DNA from 3 places in the Pseudomonas allokribbensis genome. Region 3 is predicted to be linked to each of the others. Evidence: predicted binding sites of a transcription regulator. Region 3 holds the regulator's gene; each other region holds the start of a gene.
The links. The regulator sigma-54, encoded in region 3, starts transcription at its own class of promoters, with help from an activator protein. The targets are predictions, from matches to a motif close to ANTGGCATNNANNTTGCTNT.
Positions count from the first base shown of each region.

Region 1: the regulator sigma-54 is predicted to act here: its motif matches at 2,742-2,761, upstream of flgB (flagellar basal body rod protein FlgB).
Region 2: the regulator sigma-54 is predicted to act here: its motif matches at 3,486-3,505, upstream of IF199_RS09020 (circularly permuted type 2 ATP-grasp protein).

Region 1 covers NZ_CP062252.1:4,935,530-4,942,518, forward strand. Annotated here, with positions in the region: gene flgE (flagellar hook protein FlgE) at 1-1,074, opposite strand, end outside; gene flgD (flagellar hook assembly protein FlgD) at 1,105-1,830, opposite strand; gene flgC (flagellar basal body rod protein FlgC) at 1,846-2,289, opposite strand; gene flgB (flagellar basal body rod protein FlgB) at 2,293-2,700, opposite strand; gene cheR (protein-glutamate O-methyltransferase CheR) at 2,942-3,769, opposite strand; gene IF199_RS22555 (chemotaxis protein CheV) at 3,817-4,749, opposite strand; gene flgA (flagellar basal body P-ring formation chaperone FlgA) at 4,832-5,593, shown strand; gene flgM (flagellar biosynthesis anti-sigma factor FlgM) at 5,788-6,114, shown strand; gene IF199_RS22570 (flagella synthesis protein FlgN) at 6,163-6,630, shown strand; gene IF199_RS22575 (flagellar brake protein) at 6,726-6,989, shown strand, end outside.
Region 2 covers NZ_CP062252.1:1,946,394-1,953,382, forward strand. Annotated here, with positions in the region: gene IF199_RS08990 (ankyrin repeat domain-containing protein) at 1-221, shown strand, start outside; gene IF199_RS08995 (hypothetical protein) at 312-842, shown strand; gene IF199_RS09000 (PLDc N-terminal domain-containing protein) at 914-1,105, shown strand; gene speE (polyamine aminopropyltransferase) at 1,242-2,117, shown strand; gene IF199_RS09010 (hypothetical protein) at 2,272-2,505, shown strand; gene IF199_RS09015 (ribonuclease E inhibitor RraB) at 2,716-3,063, shown strand; gene IF199_RS09020 (circularly permuted type 2 ATP-grasp protein) at 3,539-4,948, shown strand; gene IF199_RS09025 (alpha-E domain-containing protein) at 4,961-5,911, shown strand; gene IF199_RS09030 (transglutaminase family protein) at 5,908-6,717, shown strand; gene IF199_RS09035 (c-type cytochrome) at 6,732-6,989, opposite strand, start outside.
Region 3 covers NZ_CP062252.1:1,026,273-1,033,261, reverse strand. Annotated here, with positions in the region: gene IF199_RS04535 (KpsF/GutQ family sugar-phosphate isomerase) at 1-807, shown strand, start outside; gene IF199_RS04530 (KdsC family phosphatase) at 808-1,332, shown strand; gene lptC (LPS export ABC transporter periplasmic protein LptC) at 1,341-1,913, shown strand; gene lptA (lipopolysaccharide transport periplasmic protein LptA) at 1,900-2,445, shown strand; gene lptB (LPS export ABC transporter ATP-binding protein) at 2,445-3,170, shown strand; gene IF199_RS04510 (RNA polymerase factor sigma-54) at 3,357-4,850, shown strand; gene hpf (ribosome hibernation-promoting factor, HPF/YfiA family) at 4,924-5,232, shown strand; gene ptsN (PTS IIA-like nitrogen regulatory protein PtsN) at 5,244-5,708, shown strand; gene rapZ (RNase adapter RapZ) at 5,711-6,568, shown strand; gene IF199_RS04490 (HPr family phosphocarrier protein) at 6,584-6,859, shown strand; gene IF199_RS04485 (ZIP family metal transporter) at 6,900-6,989, opposite strand, start outside.

The DNA of each region.
Region 1 (6,989 bases), 2.7 Mb from region 3:
CGCAACCTGGCCGATGGCCTTGTTCTGGTTGTTGCTGAAGTTTGCGAACAGGGTACCGGTGCCGTCGATGGTCAGGTTAGTGATCTGGCCAGTGGCATAACCGTCCTGAGTCGGGATCGAGCGCGCGGTGTCGGCGTTGTACTGAGTGGTACTGGCCATCGAAATGGTGATGCCGGCCGGGTTTGCTGCTGCACCGTTAGGCTTGAAGGTACCGTTGACGACATTGCCTGGTACCCAACCGCTGATCTTCAGGTCACTGCTGATGATCGGGTTCGGTGCCGGAGGCGGCAAGGTGCTTGGCGTGCTGACCTGAGTCAGCTTGCCAGCCGAGTCAAAGGTCATGGTTGAAGCCACCGGCGGGGTGGTTTTCGGATCACTGCCGGTAGCATCCGGGTTGCGACCGTCGACCAGGGTGTAGACCTTCCAGGTGTTGGCACCGGTTTTCACCACGTACTGATCCATCGGGTGCATGTTGCCCTGGCTGTCATAGATCGGGGTGCTGAACGACTTGGTGTAGGTCGCCAGGTTGGTCGGGTCGAATTTGCCGGCCGGCACTGTGTCGTCGATCACCGGGGCGGTCGAGTTCAGGTTGATGGTCGAGGTCACCAGCGAGGAGGACTTCGGCGCCAGGTTCGAGGTGTCGATCTTCAGGTCGGTCAGTACGCCGTTGATGACCTTGCCGTTGGCATCCACACCATAACCTTGCAGGCGCGAGGTGTAGTCGGTGTTGGTGATGAAACCCTTGTCGTCGACCTTGAACGTACCGGCACGGGTATAGGAAATCGAGCCGTTGTTGCTCATGGTGAAGAAACCGGAGCCGTTGATGCCCATGTCCAGCACGTTACCGGTGTTGTTGATGTCACCCTGGGTGAACTGCTGGGAAACGTTGGCCAGGCGCACGCCGTTGCCGATGACCTTGCTGCCGCTACCCAGGCGAGTCGCCGAGTAGACGTCTTCGAATTCTGCGCGGGACGATTTGAAACCGGCGGTCGCGACGTTGGCGATGTTGTTGCCGGTCACGTCCAGTTGCTTGTTGGCTGCATAGAGACCGCTAAGGCCGATATTGAAAGACATATTCCACTCCTTTGTGCCGGTTAGTCGGCTCTATATACCAATGGTTTGTACTTTGGACAGGGCAACGGTGCCCTTGCCGGACAGGTTGAGCATCAGCTCGCCGCCGGTCTGGCTGATCGTCACGCTGGTGACGGTGGCCGGCAGGTAGGTCGCCATATCGGTCGCGGTGCCGTTGATCGATGCGTTGGCCTTGACGGTATAGGTACCGGTCTTGACCAGGTTGCCGTCCTTGTCCTTGCCGTCCCAGGTGAAGCTCGCGGCGCCTGCGGCGCGACTGCCCAGATCGAGGGTACGAACAATCGTGCCGCTGCTGTCGGTGATGCTGACGGTGCCGCCGGCAATCGACGACGGAACGGTGACCGAACCGGTCATGCCTTTGCTCGGATCGTCGAGCTGGACCGAGTTGGTCTGCACGATCACGTTGCGACCGACCAGCGAAGAAGCCTGCAGGGCTTGCGACGAGTTGTAATTGCCGGCCAGCGAACTCACGGTGCTGTTGAGGGTAGTAATACCCTCGAGGCTGCTGAACTGCGCCAACTGGGCAACGAATGCGCTGTTGTCCTGCGGGTCGAGCGGGTTCTGGTTTTTCAGCTGGGTTACCAGCAATTGCAGGAACGCGTCCTTGCCCAGGGCCTGGCCGCCGGTGGAACTGTTAGTGGCCGAAGCAATGCCATCGGTTGTCGAACTGGTCTTTTTCGACGAGTTCGCCAGGATGTCCTTCATGCTCAGGCTGCTGGTGGTATCGGAAACACTCATGGCAGTCGCCCCTTATTACTGACCGAGGGTCAGCACCTTCTGCATCATGGTTTTGGCCGTGTTCATCATTTCGGCGTTGGTCTGGAACGAACGGCTCGCGGAAATCATGTCAGCCATTTCTTCCACCACGTTGACGTTCGGGTAGTAGACGTAGCCCTTGGCGTCGGCGGCCGGATGGTTCGGCTCGTAGCGCGCTTCGAGGTTGCTCTGGTCTTCGACCACGCCCATGACCTGCACGCCCTGGCCGGCCGCGTCCTGGTTCTGGAACAGCGAGTTGCTGCCGCCGCTCTGGCCGCCCTGGAACATGGTGGCGAACACCGGGTGACGGGCGCGATAGGTCTGGTCGATGCTCGACGAGACGGTTTCGGCGTTGGCGATGTTCGAAGCCACGGTGTTCAAACGCGTGGTCTGTGCGCTCATGCCGCTGCCGGCAATGTTGAAAACGCTGGACAGGGACATGGATTACTCTCCGCGCAGGGCTGACACCAGCCCTTTGAATTTGCTGTTGAGCAGCGTGAAGCTGGCCTGGAAGCCGACGGCGTTTTCCGCGTAGTTCGACTGTTCCAGTTGGGCATCAACGGTGTTCTGGTCGATCGACGGCTGCATCGGCGTGCGATACATCAGCGACTCGTCGCCATTGCCCAGACCTTCAGCTTCGATGTGACGGCTGTTGGTCATGTTCAGGGCGATAGTGCCGTTGGCGTTCTTCTGGCTCTGTGCTTCGAGCACTTTGGAGAACTCCAGATCCCGAGCCTTGTAGTTCGGGGTGTCGGCGTTGGCGATGTTGTTGGCCAGGACTTCGGCACGCTGGGCGCGGAAGCCCAGGGCTTTTTCGTGAATTCCGAGCGCTTTATCGAAGCTGATGCTCATGTCGGGAACCTTCAGGTGACCGGGTTTTTCGTAACTGGGTTATAGCAAGCGTCGTGCCAGTTTTAAAAAGCCCCGGATTCCGGGGCTTTGCAGGTGATCGGCAATGCGGCAATGCCAGAAAAGCGGCAACGGGTTTCCGCCGGATGCCGCTTTTCTGCCGCTTGCCGTCACTGCAAAAACGGTCAGGCATAAAAAAACGGGAGCCCCTGAGGACTCCCGTTTTTTGTGTTGCCGGTGCCAATCACTTCGCCTGGTAAATGATCCCCGGGCTGCACTGGACCATCTGGTAATGGTCCGGCAAACCGTTCAGCGCTTCGGAAGCGCCGAGGAACAGATAACCGCCCGGCTTCAGCGTGCTGTGGATACGCAACAGGATGTCTTTCTTCACCTCGGCGGAGAAGTAGATCAGCACGTTGCGGCAGAACACGATGTCGAACTTGCCAAGGCTTGCGTAGCTGTCGAGCAAGTTGAACGAGCGGAACTCCACCCGGTTCTTGATCGGCGCCTTGATCACCCAGCGCCCCGGCCCTTTCGGGTCGAAGTAGCGCTGCAGACGATCGGCGGACAAGCCGCGACCGATCGCCAGGCTGTCGTACTCGCCGGTCTTGCAGTTGGTCAGCATGCTGCCGGACAGATCCGTGGCAACGATCTGTACGCCCATTTTCAACTGGCCGATGTTGGTCCGTTCGAACTCGTCGATCGACATCGACAGCGAATAGGGTTCCTGACCCGACGAGCACGCCGCCGACCAGATCCGCAGACGCTGGTTGGGAGCAGCCTTGATCGCTTCGGGCAGCACCTTGTTCTTCAAGACTTCAAACGGATAGGTGTCGCGAAACCACAGGGTTTCGTTGGTCGTCATGGCATCGACCACCTGCTCGCGCAAACCGCTGCGCGGCTGGGTCTGGATGCGCTGTACCAGCTCACCCAGGGACTTGATGCCTTGCTGCTCCATCAGTTTGTTGAGACGGCTCGAGACCAGGTACTGCTTGTTTTCACCGAGCAAAATGCCACAGGCTTTTTCCAGGAAGACCCGGAACTGTTCGAAATCCAAATTACCCGTAGACAAATGATGCCGCCTCTTAAATCGTGTTGATCGCCAGGGACGAAAAGTCCCTAGCTGATATCTGCTGCTTTGATCCGGTCGACTACCCGGGATGCCAGGTCATCAGGACGGAATTTGGCCAGGAAGTCATCGGCACCGACCTTCTTGACCATCGCCTGGTTGAACACACCCGACAACGAAGTATGCAGGATGATATGAAGCTTTTGCATGCGAGGGTCGCTGCGGATTTCGGCCGTCAGGGTGTACCCGTCCATCTCCGGCATTTCGATGTCGGAGATCATCATCAGGAACTCTTCTTCCGGCTTCTTGCCCTCATCGACCAGCTTGCGCAGGTAATCCAGCGCCTGCTTGCCGTCGTTCAGCGCCACCACTTCAACGCCTACCGTCTGCAGGCAACGCGTCACCTGCTTGCGCGCCACCGACGAGTCATCGACCGTCAGCACCCGCAGAGACAGCGCCTTGCTCTGGGTCTCGACATCCACCACGCCGACCGAAATCGCTTCCGGTGTCGGTGCGACTTCCGCCAGCACCTTCTCGACGTCGATGATTTCGACTAACTGATTGTCCACCCGAGTCACAGCGGTCAGGTAATGATCACGACCGGTCCCCTTGGGTGGCGGATGGATCTCTTCCCAGTTCATGTTGACGATACGTTCCACCGAGCGCACCAGGAAACCCTGGGTCTTGGTGTTGTATTCCGTGATGATCACGAACGGACTGTTCTTGTCTTTCAACGCCCCGGAGCCGGTTGCCATTGCCAGATCAAGGATCGGAATGGTCGCCCCCCGGATATTCGCCACCCCGCACACGACAGGACTGGACTTGGGCATCAGCGTCAGTTGCGGGCACTGCAGCACTTCCCGAACCTTGAACACGTTGATCCCGTAGAGTTGCTGGCCGTCGAGACGGAACAACAACAGCTCCAGGCGATTCTGCCCCACCAGTTGCGTGCGCTGGTTCACCGAATCCATTACACCAGCCATGCCCAGACTCCTACACCAACGCCAAGTGTTGTTGCGACGCACATTCATTGCTAAACGGCACGGCGCTTGCTTTTTAACTCTTATGAACATTCAAACGACATTTTTCCGACGCCTGACATCCCCCCTTCGCAGAGGACTTTGCGCGGTGTCTGCCGCTTGCCTGTTTTTCGCGGGCAGCCCTGCCATTGCTGATGCGGTTACCTTGCCTGACATGCTTATCGGCGTCACTCAGGGCTTTCTTGAATTCACCGTAGAAGACTATCTGGCTACCAGTCAAACGGAAGGGCGTTATGAAATCGAGGTCAAGCAGCTCGATCCGCGCATGCACATGCCTATGTGCGACAAGGAATTGACAGCGTCGCTGGAGAGCCCGGCACGTCCTTTGGGGCGCGTAACCGTCAAGGTTCGCTGCGAAGGCGCCTCCCCCTGGACCGTGTTCGTACCCGCTCAAGTCCGCCTGTTTCGCCCGGTCGTGACCACCACTCGCCCGCTCAAGCGCGCCGGGATCATCGAGCCCCAGGACGTGACCCTGCGCGAGCATGATGTGAGCCTGATCAACCAGGGCTTCCTGACGTCGGTGGATGAGGCGATCGGGCAAAAATTAACCCGACCAACGGTCGCCGACCAAGTGATTACCCTGGTGCATCTGGAACAGGCGGAAGTCGTTCGCAAAGGCGATCAAGTGGTGATTACCGCCCGCAGCGGCACGCTCTCCGTGCGCATGCCGGGCGAGGCCCTGTCCAACGGTGGCCTGAAAGAACAGATTCGAGTGAAAAACCTCAATTCCCAACGGGTCATCAAGGCGCAGGTCATGGCGCCGGGCCAGGTGGAAGTGGCAATGTGAACAACGATTGGAGCAATGACAGGAAAGCCTCGTGAGGGATCGCGCAGAAAACTGGCGCCAACCTGAGCTGTTCCCTAAACTGTGCCGCAGCAGGATCTGTGCGGCGCATGCAGGCTCATTGGTAAAAGAGCCTAAAGTTTTCCAGGGGATGGCCGAGAACATGGCAAGCGTCCAAATTCCCAGAGGTTTTTAACATGGTCATCGATTTCAGCCGTTTGAACAGCTCCTCGTCACTTACGGGCAGTACACGTACCAGCACGCCTAAGGAAACCGCCGAAACCGGTACTTCCGCGACGCTGAATACCCCGGCCGAACAGGCCAGTACCGCAAAAAGCGGGGAATCGGTACACCTCAGCAATGAGGCTCAACAGTTGCAGAAGGTCACTGACAAGCTGCGCGATCAGCCTGCCGTCGACAAAGCCCGCGTGGCCGAGTTGAAAGCAGCGATTGCCGATGGCAGCTATAAAGTCGACAGCAACCGTGTAGCCAGCAAACTGCTCAACTTCGAAGCCCAGCGCTAGGCCTCGGTCAGCGCCAGGCTTTTGGACGCTTAAAACCCAAGGCCAGCCATGCACGACACTACTTTATTGCAACTGATCACCGACGACTTTGCTCCAGCTCAACAATTGCTGGAGTTACTGCAATCCGAGTCCCTCGCCTTGCACGGTCGCGACATGCCGCTGCTGGAAGAAATTCTGGCGCGCAAACAGGCATTGATCATTCTGCTTGAGCAGCATGGCCGCAAACGCAGCGAAATCCTCGCCAGCCTCAATCTGTCGCTCGACCGTCAAGGCTTGGAACAACTGGCCAGCCAGTCGAGCATCGGCGAGCAGTTGCTGACCCAGAGCGACGTTCTGACCGACCTGATCGCCCAGTGCCAGGCGACCAATGCCAAAAATGGCCAGTCGATCGTGATTCAGCAGGCCGCCACGGCCAATCAGCTGAAAATCCTCACCGGCGGCGAGCCACCTGCGCTCTATGACGCCAGTGGCACCTTCTCCAAACTGCAGAAACCCCGCGCGCTCAGTCAGGCGTGATGCGTTCTTCTATGCTTGCGCCCTATCAACGCGCGAAACATGCTGGCAAAATACTGGCCAGCCGTAGTCAAATTTTGTCTGGAGATTGATTTAACGTGTCCAACGTCCTCAGCGCGGATGATTCTCCGCAGCCACCAAAGGTGCTCACCACGCCTCTGGAAATCTCCAGCAACCTGCGCCAGCTGCAAGAGAGCCACGATCCGCTGATCATCACCTTTCACGAACGCAGCCAGCGCTTCCAGAGCTACCTGATCAAGGTTGACCGGGATACCGCCACGATTGCCCTGGATGAAATGATCCCGCGCGATGGCGAACGCTTCCTGCTGGCGGGCGAGCCGTTCAAGGTCGAAGGTTTCCAT
Region 2 (6,989 bases), 920 kb from region 3:
CATTGGTGGCCGGTGGGGCGCAGATTGAAGGCGCTTCCTTCGACGGCCGCACGGCGCTGATGATGGCGGCAATGTTCAACCGGGTTGAAATCGTCGAGTTCCTGATCGACCAGGGCGCCGACCCGAAAGCCAAGGACGCCAACGGCATCACCGCGCTGGACGCGGCCCGCACCATGGGCGCTGTGGACACCACCGCGCAGCTGGAAAAACTGCTGGGCTGAACCGTCGGGCCGGAACCCGCTCTGTGGCGAAGGCGAGAATGCGCTATCCTTCGCGCCCTCAAAATTCTCTTCGCCACAGGATCCGCCCCCATGAAAGCCGCACTCGCCGAACTCATCAGCAAAATCAGCTCCGGCTGCATGGGCGACGACGAGATTCAGAAGGTCGCTGATGAAGCGGCGCAGGCCTACGCCGATGCCGACGCTTTTCTGACCGCCAATCCGGACATCAACTACGACGACACTTTCCCGATTCCTTTGGGCGAATGGGTCGTGGTCGGCAGTCTGCCGGAAACCGTGCTGTTCCAGGCCGACACCTACGTTGACCTGTTCGCGCAGATCGTGGCTTCGTTCGGCCCGGGCGTGGAGTTCAACCTCAAGCCCAAGCAACTGGCCAAGACCGAAGCGCTGACCGCACTCAACCGCATCCAGGTGCAGATGAGCAGCATGAACAAGGAAAACGGCGGCTACACGCTGATGAACTTCAGCCAGTTGCTCGACGACGAACTGCAAGTGGTGCTGGTCTACGGCAACGACGTGCCGCGCGTGCTGGAACTGTGTGCCGAAGTCGGCATCGCCGCTGCGCCGTCGCTGGAAGCCTTGAAGGTCGCCGTTCACGTCTGAGCGCAATAAAAGGGAACCCTGCGCGCGACCGTCTATCCTAAAAGTGCATGCCACTATTCTGGAGTGACACCATGGGTTCCACGTTCAACGGCCTGATCGGCCTGATCATTCTTGCCCTCGACATCTGGGCGATCATCAACGTGCTGAAAAGCGGCGCCGAGACCGGGATGAAAATCCTCTGGGTGCTGTTGATCATCTTCCTGCCGGTGCTGGGCCTGATCATCTGGGCGATTGCCGGGCCGCGGGGCAATGTGCGGATCTGACCGTTCGCGCCAATGGATTGTGCCGGGCCGATGAAGTGAGGTTCGACCTGTCATCTTCGGCAACGTAGAATGCGCGCCTTTCCCGGGCAATCGAACCTGACGATTGGCGCCCGCGCATTCATCGGAGCACTTCACCATGACCGTCACCAAGACCAGCGAATACCTGGAAACCCTCTACGAAGGCTACGGCCAGCGTTTTCGCATGGAAAAACTGCTGCACGAAGTGCGCACCGAGCACCAGCACCTGGTGATCTTCCAGAACCCGCGCATGGGCCGGGTGATGGCGCTGGACGGCGTGATCCAGACCACCGAAGCCGATGAATTCATCTACCACGAAATGCTCACCCACGTGCCGATCCTCGCCCACGGCACCGCCAAGCGCGTGCTGATCATCGGCGGCGGCGACGGCGGCATGCTGCGCGAAGTGACCAAGCACGCCAGCGTCGAGCACATCACCATGGTCGAAATCGACGGCACCGTGGTCGACATGTGCAAGGAATTCCTGCCGAACCACTCCAAGGGCGCCTATGACGACCCACGCCTGAACCTGGTGATCGACGACGGCATGCGCTTCGTCGCAACCACCGCTGAAAAGTTCGACGTGATCATTTCCGACTCCACCGACCCGATCGGCCCGGGCGAAGTGCTGTTCTCGGAAAACTTCTACCAGGCCTGCCACCGCTGCCTGAACGAGGGCGGCATCCTCGTGACCCAGAACGGCACGCCGTTCATGCAGATCGAAGAAGTGAAAACCACCGCCGGTCGCCTGCGCAGCCTGTTCCCGGACTGGCACTTCTATCAGGCGGCCGTGCCGACCTACATCGGCGGTTCGATGACCTTCGCCTGGGGCTCGACCAACCCGGCCTACCGCAAGCTGAGCCGTGAAACCCTGCAACAGCGCTTCATCGGCAGCGGCATCGTCACCCGTTACTACAACCCGGAAATCCACATCGGCGCCTTCGCCTTGCCGCAATACGTGCTGCAAGCGGTGAACAAGCCAAGCAACGACTGATCACTCAGCCGTTATCACTGCGGGAGCGAGCGGCTTCGTTCCCGCAGATGAAATGTTTTTCATGTTTCATCGGTGTAAAGCTTTTGAACGATCAATCCTGACAAAAGTCGAGATAGATATGAGCCCATTTGCGGGTTTGTTCGAGGAGGCACCAATGCAAAAGTGGAAAGTCACTTTCGTGGATGATCACGGTGAAATTGTCGATGAAATCTTCGAGCGCGCGGAATGCCCCAGCGACGATGAGGCCGCTCGATTGATCAAGGAACGACTCCTTCCTGTCGCCGCCGCACTGGATCTGAACGATCTGGAAGGGCGCACCTCCGATGCAGGCGCCAAAAGCCTGAAAACCCAGAACAGCATCGAAATCCGCAGCATCACGCCCATCTGAAAATCTTCTTGTCCGTAACGTACCAGGCCTTGGCAGCGGCTCTATCTTGGGGCTACTCTGCAAGCGAGATCAGCGAACGGATCGCTAAGGTCTGGTCTTGTCAGCTACATGCTTGTTTCCCGCCGGCAACACGGTTGTCGTAGCGCTTGAGCCGTTCGGCCAGGTGCAGGGAATACGGAAAGTCTATCCATCTATGCGAGGGGGACGTTCATGAGCACAGCCTATCAAGAAGACATCAGCAGCAGCGTGCTGCGCCGCATGAAAGAAGGCGGTTTCGATTTTTCCCGGTTCCATCCCATCGAGTTCTACGCCATTTTCCCGGACGAGGAGCGGGCGCGCAGGGCGGCAGGCAAGTTTCGCGGTGAATCCATCAATGCCCAGGTCAGTGCGCGCGACGACGGCGCGTGGTCCCTGGAATTGAGCAAGGTGATGTACGCAACCTACGACGACATTGGCGATTTCGAACAGGGCTTTTCGGCGGTGGTCGAGCCCTTGGGCGGCATCATCGAAGGCTGGGGCGTGAAGCAGGAGGTGCGCAACCGCCATCGTTTGAACTGATAACCCTCGCAACACGTCGAGCAACGGCTGACCTTCGGGTCGGCCGTTGTCGTTTCTGAGCCCTGAACATTGCCCGGCAAAACCCTGAAACAAGAATCCGGCGCAAAAAAAAGCCACCGGGAGAGGTGGCTGAAAGGGAAGACCGGAAGGAGAGGAAACCGGTCAGGGTTACGGCCGGTAGGGCTGCCAGGGCAAGCCGGATCAGTGGGCTGCGCACTTCGTCAGGGACGTTTCGCAACGGATGTGCGGATTATCCGCAGGCGGCGCCGGGCAGTGAAATCAACTCTGACTATGCTGGTGATAGGCGACTGCACTGCGTCGCAATGAGGCGGGGGCGATCAGGTTGGGGCATTTGCCGCACAGGAATGGTGCGGTGTTTGTGGCGTGAATATCCAACCGATTGAAATCAAAGCGTTTATGCCGATGGCACGGGCCTTGCGAAGGCCTGTATGTCCGGGGTGACAAGGAGTACGGCATGATCCGCACCTATTTTGATGAAATGTACGATGCCGGCGGCCAGGTCCGCCCGCATTACCGGGAGTTTGCCCGCTGGCTGGCCGATACGCCTGACGAGCTGTTGGCCCAGCGGCGACGCGAGGCCGATCTGCTGTTCCATCGTGCCGGGATCACTTTCACGCTCTACGGGGACGAGCAAGGGACAGAACGTCTGATTCCCTTCGACACCATTCCGCGCAGCATTCCCGCCAGCGAGTGGCGGATCGTCGAGCGCGGCTGCATCCAGCGCGTCAAGGCGTTGAACATGTTCCTCGCCGACCTCTATCACGAGCAGCGCATCATCAAGGCCGGGATCATTCCCGCCGAGCAGGTGCTGGCCAACGAGCAATACCAGTTGGCGATGCAGGGGCTGGATCTGCACCGCGATATCTATTCGCACATCTCCGGCGTCGATCTGGTGCGCGACGGCGACGGCACGTATTACGTGCTCGAGGACAACCTGCGCACGCCCAGCGGCGTGAGCTACATGCTCGAAGACCGCAAGATGATGATGCGTCTGTTCCCCGAGCTGTTCGCGGCCCAGCGCATCGCCCCGATCGACCATTACCCGAACCTGTTGCTCGACACCCTGAAAAGCTCAAGCCCCATCGACGACCCGAGTGTGGTGGTACTGACGCCGGGCCGGTTCAACAGCGCGTTTTTCGAGCATGCGTTCCTGGCCCGGGAAATGGGCGTCGAGCTGGTCGAAGGTGCCGATCTGTTCGTGCGTGACGACAAGGTCTTCATGCGCACCACTGACGGCCCGAAAGCGGTGGACGTGATCTACCGCCGGCTCGACGACGCGTTCCTCGACCCGTTGGCCTTCCGCCCGGATTCGATGCTCGGCGTGCCGGGTCTGCTGTCGTCGTATCGCTCTGGCAATGTGGTGCTGGCCAATGCGATCGGCACCGGCGTGGCGGACGACAAGTCGGTGTATCCGTTCGTCACCGAGATGATCCGTTTCTACCTCGATGAAGAGCCGATCCTGAAGAACGTGCCGACGTGGCAATGCCGCAATCCGTCTGAACTTTCCCATGTGCTGGCCAATCTTCCGGATCTGGTGGTCAAGGAAACCCAGGGCTCCGGCGGTTACGGAATGCTCGTGGGGCCGGCGGCGACAACGGCGGAAATCGATGCATTCCGCGAGCGGATCAAGGCCAAGCCCCACGCGTATATCGCACAACCGACGCTGTCGCTGTCGACCTGTCCGACCTTTGTCGAAAACGGCATTGCGCCGCGCCATATCGACCTGCGCCCGTTCGTATTGTCCGGCCGCGAAACCCGGGTTGTGCCCGGTGGTTTGACCCGTGTCGCCCTGCGTGAAGGCTCTCTGGTGGTGAATTCATCCCAGGGCGGTGGAACCAAGGACACCTGGGTGGTCGAGGATTGAAGGAAGCCTGCCATGTTAAGTAGAACTGCCTCGGATCTGTACTGGATGTCGCGTTACCTGGAGCGGGCGGAAAACCTCGCCCGCATGCTCGATGTCAGCTATTCGCTGTCGCTGATGCCGCAGGACGGCCGTGGCGATGGTCTGCACGAACTGGCGATGCCGCTGTTGATCACCGGCACGCTGGACGATTACCTGGAACGCCATGGCGAACTGCATGCCGAGCGATTGCTGCACTTCTTCGCGCTCGACGCGGCCAACCCGGCGAGCATCTACAGCTGCCTCGGCGCGGCGCGAGCCAGTGCCCACGCGGTGCGCGGTCGGATCACCGCCGACATGTGGGAGAACATCAACGCCACCTGGCTGGAGATTCGCGGGATCGCCAACCAGGGCCTCAGCCGCTATGGCATGAGCCGTTTCTGTGAGTGGATCAAGGAACGTTCGCACCTGTTCCGCGGGGCGTCCTACGGCACCATCATGCGCAACGATGCGTTTCGTTTCATCCGGTTGGGCACGTTCATTGAGCGGGCCGACAACACTTTGCGCCTGCTAGACGCCCGCTATGAAATGGCCGGCGATCAGGCCGAAGCGGTCAGCGACGGCACCGCCCACGCCTATTACCAATGGAGTGCCTTGTTGCGGGCCTTGTCCTCGTTCGAGGCCTACACCGAAATCTACCGCGACGCGCCCGGCGCCCGGCATGTCGCCGAGCTGCTGCTGTTGCGTGCCGACGTGCCGCGCTCGCTGCGGGCCTGCACCGAAGAGATCGACCAGATCCTCGCGCAACTGCCGGGAGCCAACGGTCGTCCAGCGCAACGGTTGGCGGCGGAAATGGACGCACGCCTGCGTTACACCGGCATCCACGAAATCCTCGAGGAAGGGCTGCACGCCTGGCTCACCGAGTTCATCCCGCTGGTGCGCCAGTTGGGCAACGCCATTCACAGTTCCTACCTGGAGGCCGCATGAGACTTTCCATCAGCCACGAGACCACCTATCACTACGAAGATCAGGTGCGGGCGAGCATCCAGTACCTGCGCCTGACACCTCACGACAGCGAGCGTCAGCATGTGCTGAGCTGGCAGCTCGACCTGCCGCGCCCGGTGCGGGCCCAGCTCGATCCGTTCGGCAACATCCTGCATGTGCTAACCATGGACGAACCCCACGAAGCGATCATCATCGGCGCTCGTGGGCAGGTCGATATCGACGAGTTGCGCGAAGCGGAGCACGAGAGTCAGTCGGCGCTGCCGTTCCTGCGTTTCACCCGGCTCACCGAGGCGGACGAGGCGCTGCGGGCGTTTGCCGAGAAGTCCTGCAAGCAACGACGCGACCGCAATGCACTGATCGACCTGATGCATGGTCTGAATCAGCACATGACCTATAAGCCTGGCTCCACCGAAGTCGACACCAGCGCCGCCGAGGCGTTTGCCGGGCGGGCGGGTGTTTGCCAGGATCACGCTCACGCGTTTCTGGCCTGCGCGCGCAGCCTCGGTGTGCCGTCGCGGTATGTGTCGGGTTATCTGTACAGCGAGGATTGCGAGCATCTGGCCAGTCACGCCTGGGCCGAGGCCTGGATCGATGACGCCTGGTACAGCTTTGACGTGACCAATGAACTGGCGCGGCCGGAGCGACACCTGAAATTGGCGGTGGGCCTGGATTACCTCGACGCCTGCCCGGTGCGGGGCATGCGTCGGGGCGGCGGGTCAGAGCAGATGCACGCGAAAGTGCTGGTGTCGCCGACACCTGCGCCAATCATCTCGGTGCAGCAGCAGTAAACGACGTAGTCGAGTTACTTGGCGGGCGCAACCTTGCGCCCGGCCATGTGCTGCAAGTACCCCACCAGCTTCTGCAGATCCGCATCCGGTAATACTTCGGCGGAAAACCCCGGCATTTTCGCCTGTGGCCACTGACGCAAACTCTGCGGATCGCGGATGTAGCGCTTGAGGAAGTCCGCGCCGAAATACTCGGTCGGGTTGTAAGGAATATTCAAGTCCGGCCCGAATTGCGCATCCCCCGCGCCATTCAGGCGATGGCAGGCCAGACAGTT
Region 3 (6,989 bases):
CACATCGGCAACAAGATTGCCGCGACCCTGGCCAGCACCGGCACCCCGGCATTTTTCGTGCACCCGGCCGAAGCCAGCCATGGCGACATGGGCATGATCACCCGTGACGACGTGATCCTGGCCCTGTCGAACTCCGGCTCCACCAACGAAATCGTCACCCTGCTGCCGCTGATCAAGCGCCTGGGCATCCAGCTGATCAGCGTGACCGGCAACCCGCAATCGCCTCTGGCAAAAGCGGCCGAGGTCAATCTCAACGTTCACGTCGAGCACGAAGCCTGCCCGCTGAACCTGGCACCGACCTCCTCGACCACCGCCGCACTGGTCATGGGCGATGCCCTGGCCGTGGCGCTGCTGGAAGCCCGCGGCTTCACCGCCGAAGATTTCGCCTTTTCCCACCCGGGTGGCGCACTGGGCCGACGCCTGCTGCTGAAAGTGGAAAACGTCATGCACGCCGGCCAGGAGCTGCCGCAGGTACAACGCGGCACGCTGCTCAAGGACGCACTGATGGAAATGACCCGCAAGGGTCTGGGCATGACCGTGATTCTTGAAGCCGACGGCAAGCTTGCAGGGATCTTCACCGACGGCGACTTGCGCCGTACGCTGGATCGAAGCATTGATATACGCAGCGCCACCATCGACCAGGTGATGACCGTGCACGGCAAGACCGCCCGCGCCGAAATGCTCGCCGCCGAGGCCCTGAAAATCATGGAAGACCATCGAATCAACGCGCTTGTCGTCGTGGATGAGGACGATCGCCCGATCGGCGCCTTCAACCTCTCCGACCTGCTGCGCGCAGGAGTGATGTAAATGAGCACCGATCTGCTGCAACGCGGCAAAGCCATCAAGCTGGCGGTTTTCGATGTTGACGGCGTCCTCACCGACGGGCGCCTGTACTTCCTTGAAGACGGCAGCGAGTTCAAGACCTTCAATACGCTCGACGGCCAGGGCATCAAGATGTTGATGAACGCCGGCGTGCAAACGGCCATCATCAGTGGTCGCAAGACCCCGGTGGTCGAACGCCGGGCGAAAAACCTGGGCATTCCGCACCTGTTTCAGGGTCGTGAAGACAAACTCGTCGTCCTCGACGGCCTTCTCGAGCAACTGGGCCTAAGCTATGAACAGGTCGCCTATCTCGGCGACGATCTGCCCGACCTGCCGGTGATTCGCCGGGTGGGGCTGGGGATGGCGGTGGCCAACGCTGCCGCTTTTGTGCGCGAGCACGCCCATGGCGTCACTCAGGCCCGTGGTGGCGAGGGTGCCGCCCGTGAATTCTGCGAACTGATCCTGCGCGCCCAGGGCAGCCTCGATGCCGCCAATAACGCGTATTTGTGAGTCAAACCATGTTTAGCAAAAAGTTTCGCAACATACTGCTGTTCGGTTGCATCGCGGCCATTTTCGGCGCGGTCGGCTACTGGAACATCAGCCCGGAACGCTTCCTCGACAAGCCTCCTGTCTCGGCAGAAGAGAGCCCGATCGACTGGTATGCGACCAACACCCACACCTTGCAATACCTGGAAGACGGCAAGGTGCAGTACGAAATGACTTCCGACAAGGCCGAGCACGTCAAGGCGACCGACATTACACTGGTCACCAAGCCCGACCTGAACATGTATCGCGGCACCGACTTCCCGTGGCACGTGACCAGCGAGCGCGGTGAAGTGAATTCCGGTGGCACCGAGGTCGAGCTGATCGACTCGGTTCGCGTCAAGCGCACCGATGAAAAGAACCGCGACACCCTGATCACCTCCACTCGCATGACAGTGTTCCCGCAGCAACAATATGCGCAGACCCAGCAACCCGTTAGAATCGACGGCGCTGGCGGTGTATCGACCGGCGTGGGAATGAAAGCGTATTTGAAGGAAAGCAGGATACACCTGCTATCGAACGTAAGAGGACAGTATGAGGCTCGTTAAAACCCTCCCTATTTTGCTCAGTCTGGGCGCAGCACTGGGAAGCGTGAGCGCCTGGGCTCTGCCGAACGATCAAGAGCAGCCAATCCGCATTCAGGCCGACGATGCCCAGCTGGACGACAAGAATGGCGTTGCCACCTATAAAGGTGACGTGATCATCACTCAGGGTTCGATGATCGTCAAAGGCAACACCGTGACCATCACCCGCACCCCGACCGGCGATATCGACGTCGTGACCTCGGTGGGCAACCTTGCCTACTTCGAGCAGTTGCAGACGGCTGGCGACACCAAGCCTGTACAGGGCTGGGGCGTGACCATCCAGTACCACGCCGCGCAAAACCGTGTTGTGCTGATCGACAAGGCGAAAGTCGTCGACAAGGACAACAACACCACTCAGGGCGAGAAAATCGTCTATGACACGGTGAAAAAGCTGGCCAGCGCGGGTCGTGCCACCGGCAACAAGGTCACCGAAGCGCGTCCGCGCATTGACATGGTGATCCAGCCGAAGAAGAAAACCGACGAGAAATCCCAGTAATGGCAACTCTGAAAGCCCAGCACCTGGCCAAGGCCTATAAAAGCCGCCAGGTCGTGCGCGATGTCAGCCTGTCGATCGACAGCGGTCAGATCGTCGGCCTGCTCGGCCCCAACGGCGCCGGCAAGACCACCTGCTTCTACATGATCGTCGGCCTGGTGCAGGCTGATCAGGGTCGCGTGCTGATCGACGACCTGGACGTCAGCCACCAGCCGATGCACGGTCGCGCCAAGGCCGGTATCGGCTATCTGCCACAGGAAGCGTCGATCTTTCGCAAACTGTCGGTGGCCGACAACATCATGGCCATCCTCGAGACCCGTCAGGAGCTCGACAAGGCCGGTCGTCGCAAGGAGCTGGAAAGCCTGCTGCAGGAATTCCACATCAGCCACATCCGCGACAACCTCGGCATGAGCCTGTCCGGTGGTGAGCGTCGCCGGGTGGAAATCGCCCGCGCACTGGCCACTGCACCGAAGTTCATTCTGCTCGACGAACCGTTCGCCGGTGTCGACCCGATCTCCGTGGGTGACATCAAGCAGATCATTCACCACCTCAAGGCCAAGGGCATCGGTGTGTTGATCACCGACCACAACGTCCGCGAGACGCTGGATATCTGCGAAACGGCCTACATCGTCAATGACGGCCAACTGATCGCCGAAGGCGACTCCGCGACCATCCTCGCCAACGATCTGGTGAAGGAAGTGTATCTGGGTCACGAGTTCCGCCTGTAAGCGCGACAGCATTCGACCAGCCGTCCGGGTGCTGTAACGTTGAAGCGCACTTTTATACGCTTTTATTGTTACAGCGCTCTAGGCAAACACGACAGTTTCAGGCATATAATTTGCTTAAGTTTGGCGCTTCGGCGCCCTGTAGTGGATGGCGCATAGCGCCGGCGAATAAGGTGTTAAGCCCCTGCCATGAAACCATCGCTAGTCTTGAGAATGGGCCAGCAGCTGACGATGACACCGCAGCTGCAACAGGCCATCCGCCTGCTCCAATTGTCGACCCTGGATCTGCAACAGGAAATCCAGGAGGCTCTGGAATCCAATCCGATGCTCGAACGCCAGGAAGACGGCGACGACTTCGACAACTCCGATCCCATGGCCGACAACGCCGAACAGAAGCCCAACACCGAGATCCAGGAACCCTCCTATCAGGAGACCGCACCGACGGTCGACAATCTAGAGGATGGCGAATGGAACGAGCGAATCCCCAACGAACTCCCCGTCGACACCGCCTGGGAAGACGTCTACCAGACCAGCGCCAGCAGCCTGCCGAGCAGCGATGACGACGAGTGGGACTTCACCACCCGTACCTCCGCCGGCGAGAGCCTGCAAAGCCACCTGCTGTGGCAGTTGAACCTGGCGCCGATGTCCGACACGGATCGCCTGATCGCCGTCACCCTGATCGACTGCATCAACAATCAGGGCTACCTCGACGAAACCCTCGAAGAAATTCTCGACGCCTTCGATCCGGAGCTCGACATCGAGCTGGACGAGATCGAAGCCGTCCTGCACCGCATCCAGCAATTCGAACCTGCCGGCATCGGCGCACGCAACCTGGGCGAATGCCTGCTGCTGCAATTGCGCCAGCTGTCGGCCAAGACTCCTTGGCTGGCGGAAGCCAAGCGTCTGGTCACCGATTACATCGACCTGCTCGGCAGCCGCGACTACAGCCAGCTGATGCGCCGCATGAAACTCAAGGAAGATGAACTGCGCCAGGTCATCGAACTGGTGCAGAGCCTCAACCCGCGCCCCGGTTCGCAGATCGAGTCCACCGAAGCCGAGTACGTGGTGCCTGACGTCATCGTGCGCAAGGACAACGAGCGCTGGCTGGTCGAACTGAACCAGGAATCGGTGCCGCGCCTGCGGGTCAACGCCCAGTACGCCGGTTTCGTGCGCCGCGCCGACACCAGCGCCGACAACACCTTCATGCGCAATCAGTTGCAGGAAGCCCGCTGGTTCATCAAGAGCCTGCAGAGCCGCAACGAAACCCTGATGAAAGTGGCCACCCAGATCGTCGAGCATCAGCGCGGCTTTCTTGAATACGGCGACGAAGCCATGAAGCCTCTCGTGCTGCATGACATCGCCGAAGCGGTGGGCATGCACGAGTCGACGATTTCCCGGGTGACCACGCAAAAATTCATGCATACCCCCCGGGGCATCTATGAACTGAAATACTTTTTCTCCAGCCACGTCAGCACCTCCGAAGGCGGCGAATGCTCGTCCACGGCGATCCGCGCGATCATCAAGAAACTGGTTGCCGCGGAAAATCAGAAAAAGCCGTTGAGTGACAGCAAGATCGCTGGTTTACTGGAGGCACAAGGCATTCAGGTGGCTCGCCGCACCGTCGCCAAGTACCGCGAATCCCTCGGGATCGCGCCTTCGAGCGAACGCAAGCGGTTGATGTAAGCCACGTTACAGCGTTCCAGTGGCAGGCTCTTCGGCCTGCCGCTTTATGCACTGGCAACGAAGGAGAAGCTGTATGCAAGTCAACATCAGTGGACACCAACTGGAAGTTACCCAACCTCTCCGTGAGTACGTTGAGCAAAAGCTCAAGAGGCTTGAGGGGCATTTCGACAAGATCACCAACGTGCAAGTCACGATGTGCGTCGAGAAGCTGAAGCAGAAAATCGAAGCCACGCTGCATATTCCCGGTAACGAGGTCGTCGCAAACGCGGAACATACCGATATGTACGCAGCGATCGACGCGCTGACCGACAAGCTTGATAAACAACTCAAAAAGCATAAGGAAAAGACCCAGAGCCTGCTTCAGGGCGCTACCGGTCGATAACCCCCACCCCCATGATCCGACTTGAAAGCATCCTGACCCCCGGCCGTTCCCTCGTGAACGTGCCGGGCGGCAGCAAAAAGAAAGCCCTCGAACAAATTGCCAACCTGATCGCCCGGGAAGTACCGGATCTGGAGATGCAAGATGTCTTCGAGGCACTGATTGCCCGTGAAAAACTCGGCTCGACCGGTTTTGGCAACGGCATCGCCATTCCCCACTGCCGCCTCAAGGGTTGCGAATCCCCCATCAGCGCCTTGATGCACCTTGAAGCACCCATCGATTTCGACGCCATTGATGGTGCACCGGTCGACCTGCTGTTCGTGCTGCTGGTCCCGGAAGCCGCCACCGATGCGCACCTGGAACTGCTGCGCCAGATCGCCAGCATGCTCGACCGCAAGGACGTACGCGAAAAATTGCGTCGCGCCACCACCAACGAAGCCTTGTATCAGGTTGTCCTGGACGAGCAAAACGGGCACTAAACATGCGCTTGATCATCGTCAGTGGCCGCTCCGGCTCGGGCAAAAGTACCGCTCTGGATGTCCTCGAAGACAACGGCTACTACTGCATCGACAATTTGCCTGCCGGCCTGCTCCCGGAACTGGCGGAGCGCGCACTGATTCATACGGAACTGTCTCAGCCACTGGTCGCGGTATCGATCGACGCACGCAATCTGCCCAGTCATCTCTCGCGCTTTCCGGAATTGCTTGAAGAAGTCCGCAGCCGGCACATCCAGTGCGACGTCCTGTATCTGGACGCCGATGAAGAAACCCTGCTCAAGCGTTTTTCGGAAACCCGTCGTCGCCACCCTCTGAGCAGCGCCAATCGTTCGCTGGCCGAAGCCATCAACGATGAAACGGCCCTGCTGGGCCCGATCGCCGATCTGGCCGACCTGAAGGTCAACACCACCAATCTGAACCTGTACCAGTTGCGCGACACCATCAAGCTGCGGCTGCTGAACCAGCCGGAGCCGGGCACGGCGTTTCTGGTGGAGTCGTTCGGTTTCAAACGCGGCATGCCGGTGGATGCGGATCTGGTGTTCGATGTACGCTGCCTGCCCAACCCGTACTGGAAACCGGAACTACGCGCGCAATCGGGGCTCGATGAGCCGGTAGCCGAGTACCTGGCGGCACAGCCGGAAGTCGAAGAGATGTTCCAGGACATCTATGCGTATCTGTTCAAATGGCTGCCGCGCTTCGCTGCAAGCAATCGCGCCTACGTCACCATTGCCATTGGCTGCACCGGCGGACATCACCGTTCCGTCTACCTGACCGAACGCCTGGGTCAGGCCCTGCAGAAAACCCTGAAGAACGTCCAGGTTCGCCACCGCGACCTCAGCTAAAGGATTCACACCGCGATGCCTGCTCTGGAAATCGAAATCATCAACAAGCTGGGCCTGCATGCCCGGGCGTCGGCAAAGTTCGTTGGCGTGGCGGGGCAGTATCCCGACTGCACGATCAGAGTGGGTCGCACCCCGGAAACCACGGTAGATGGCAAAAGCATCATGGCGATGATGATGCTCGCTGCCGGCAAGGGCACCAAAATCTTCCTGAGCACTGAAGGGCATCAGGAACAGGAAGCCCTGGATGCCTTGGTGGCACTGATCAACAACTACTTCGACGAAGGCGGTTGAAAGCCTTTGGTGGCGAGGGAGCAAGCTTCCCTCCCCCCTCTCATCCCAACGCCGTGTCCATCACCATCATCAGACAGAACCCGATCAATAATCCCAGGCTCGCCAGTTTGTCGTGACCATTGCGTCGCGA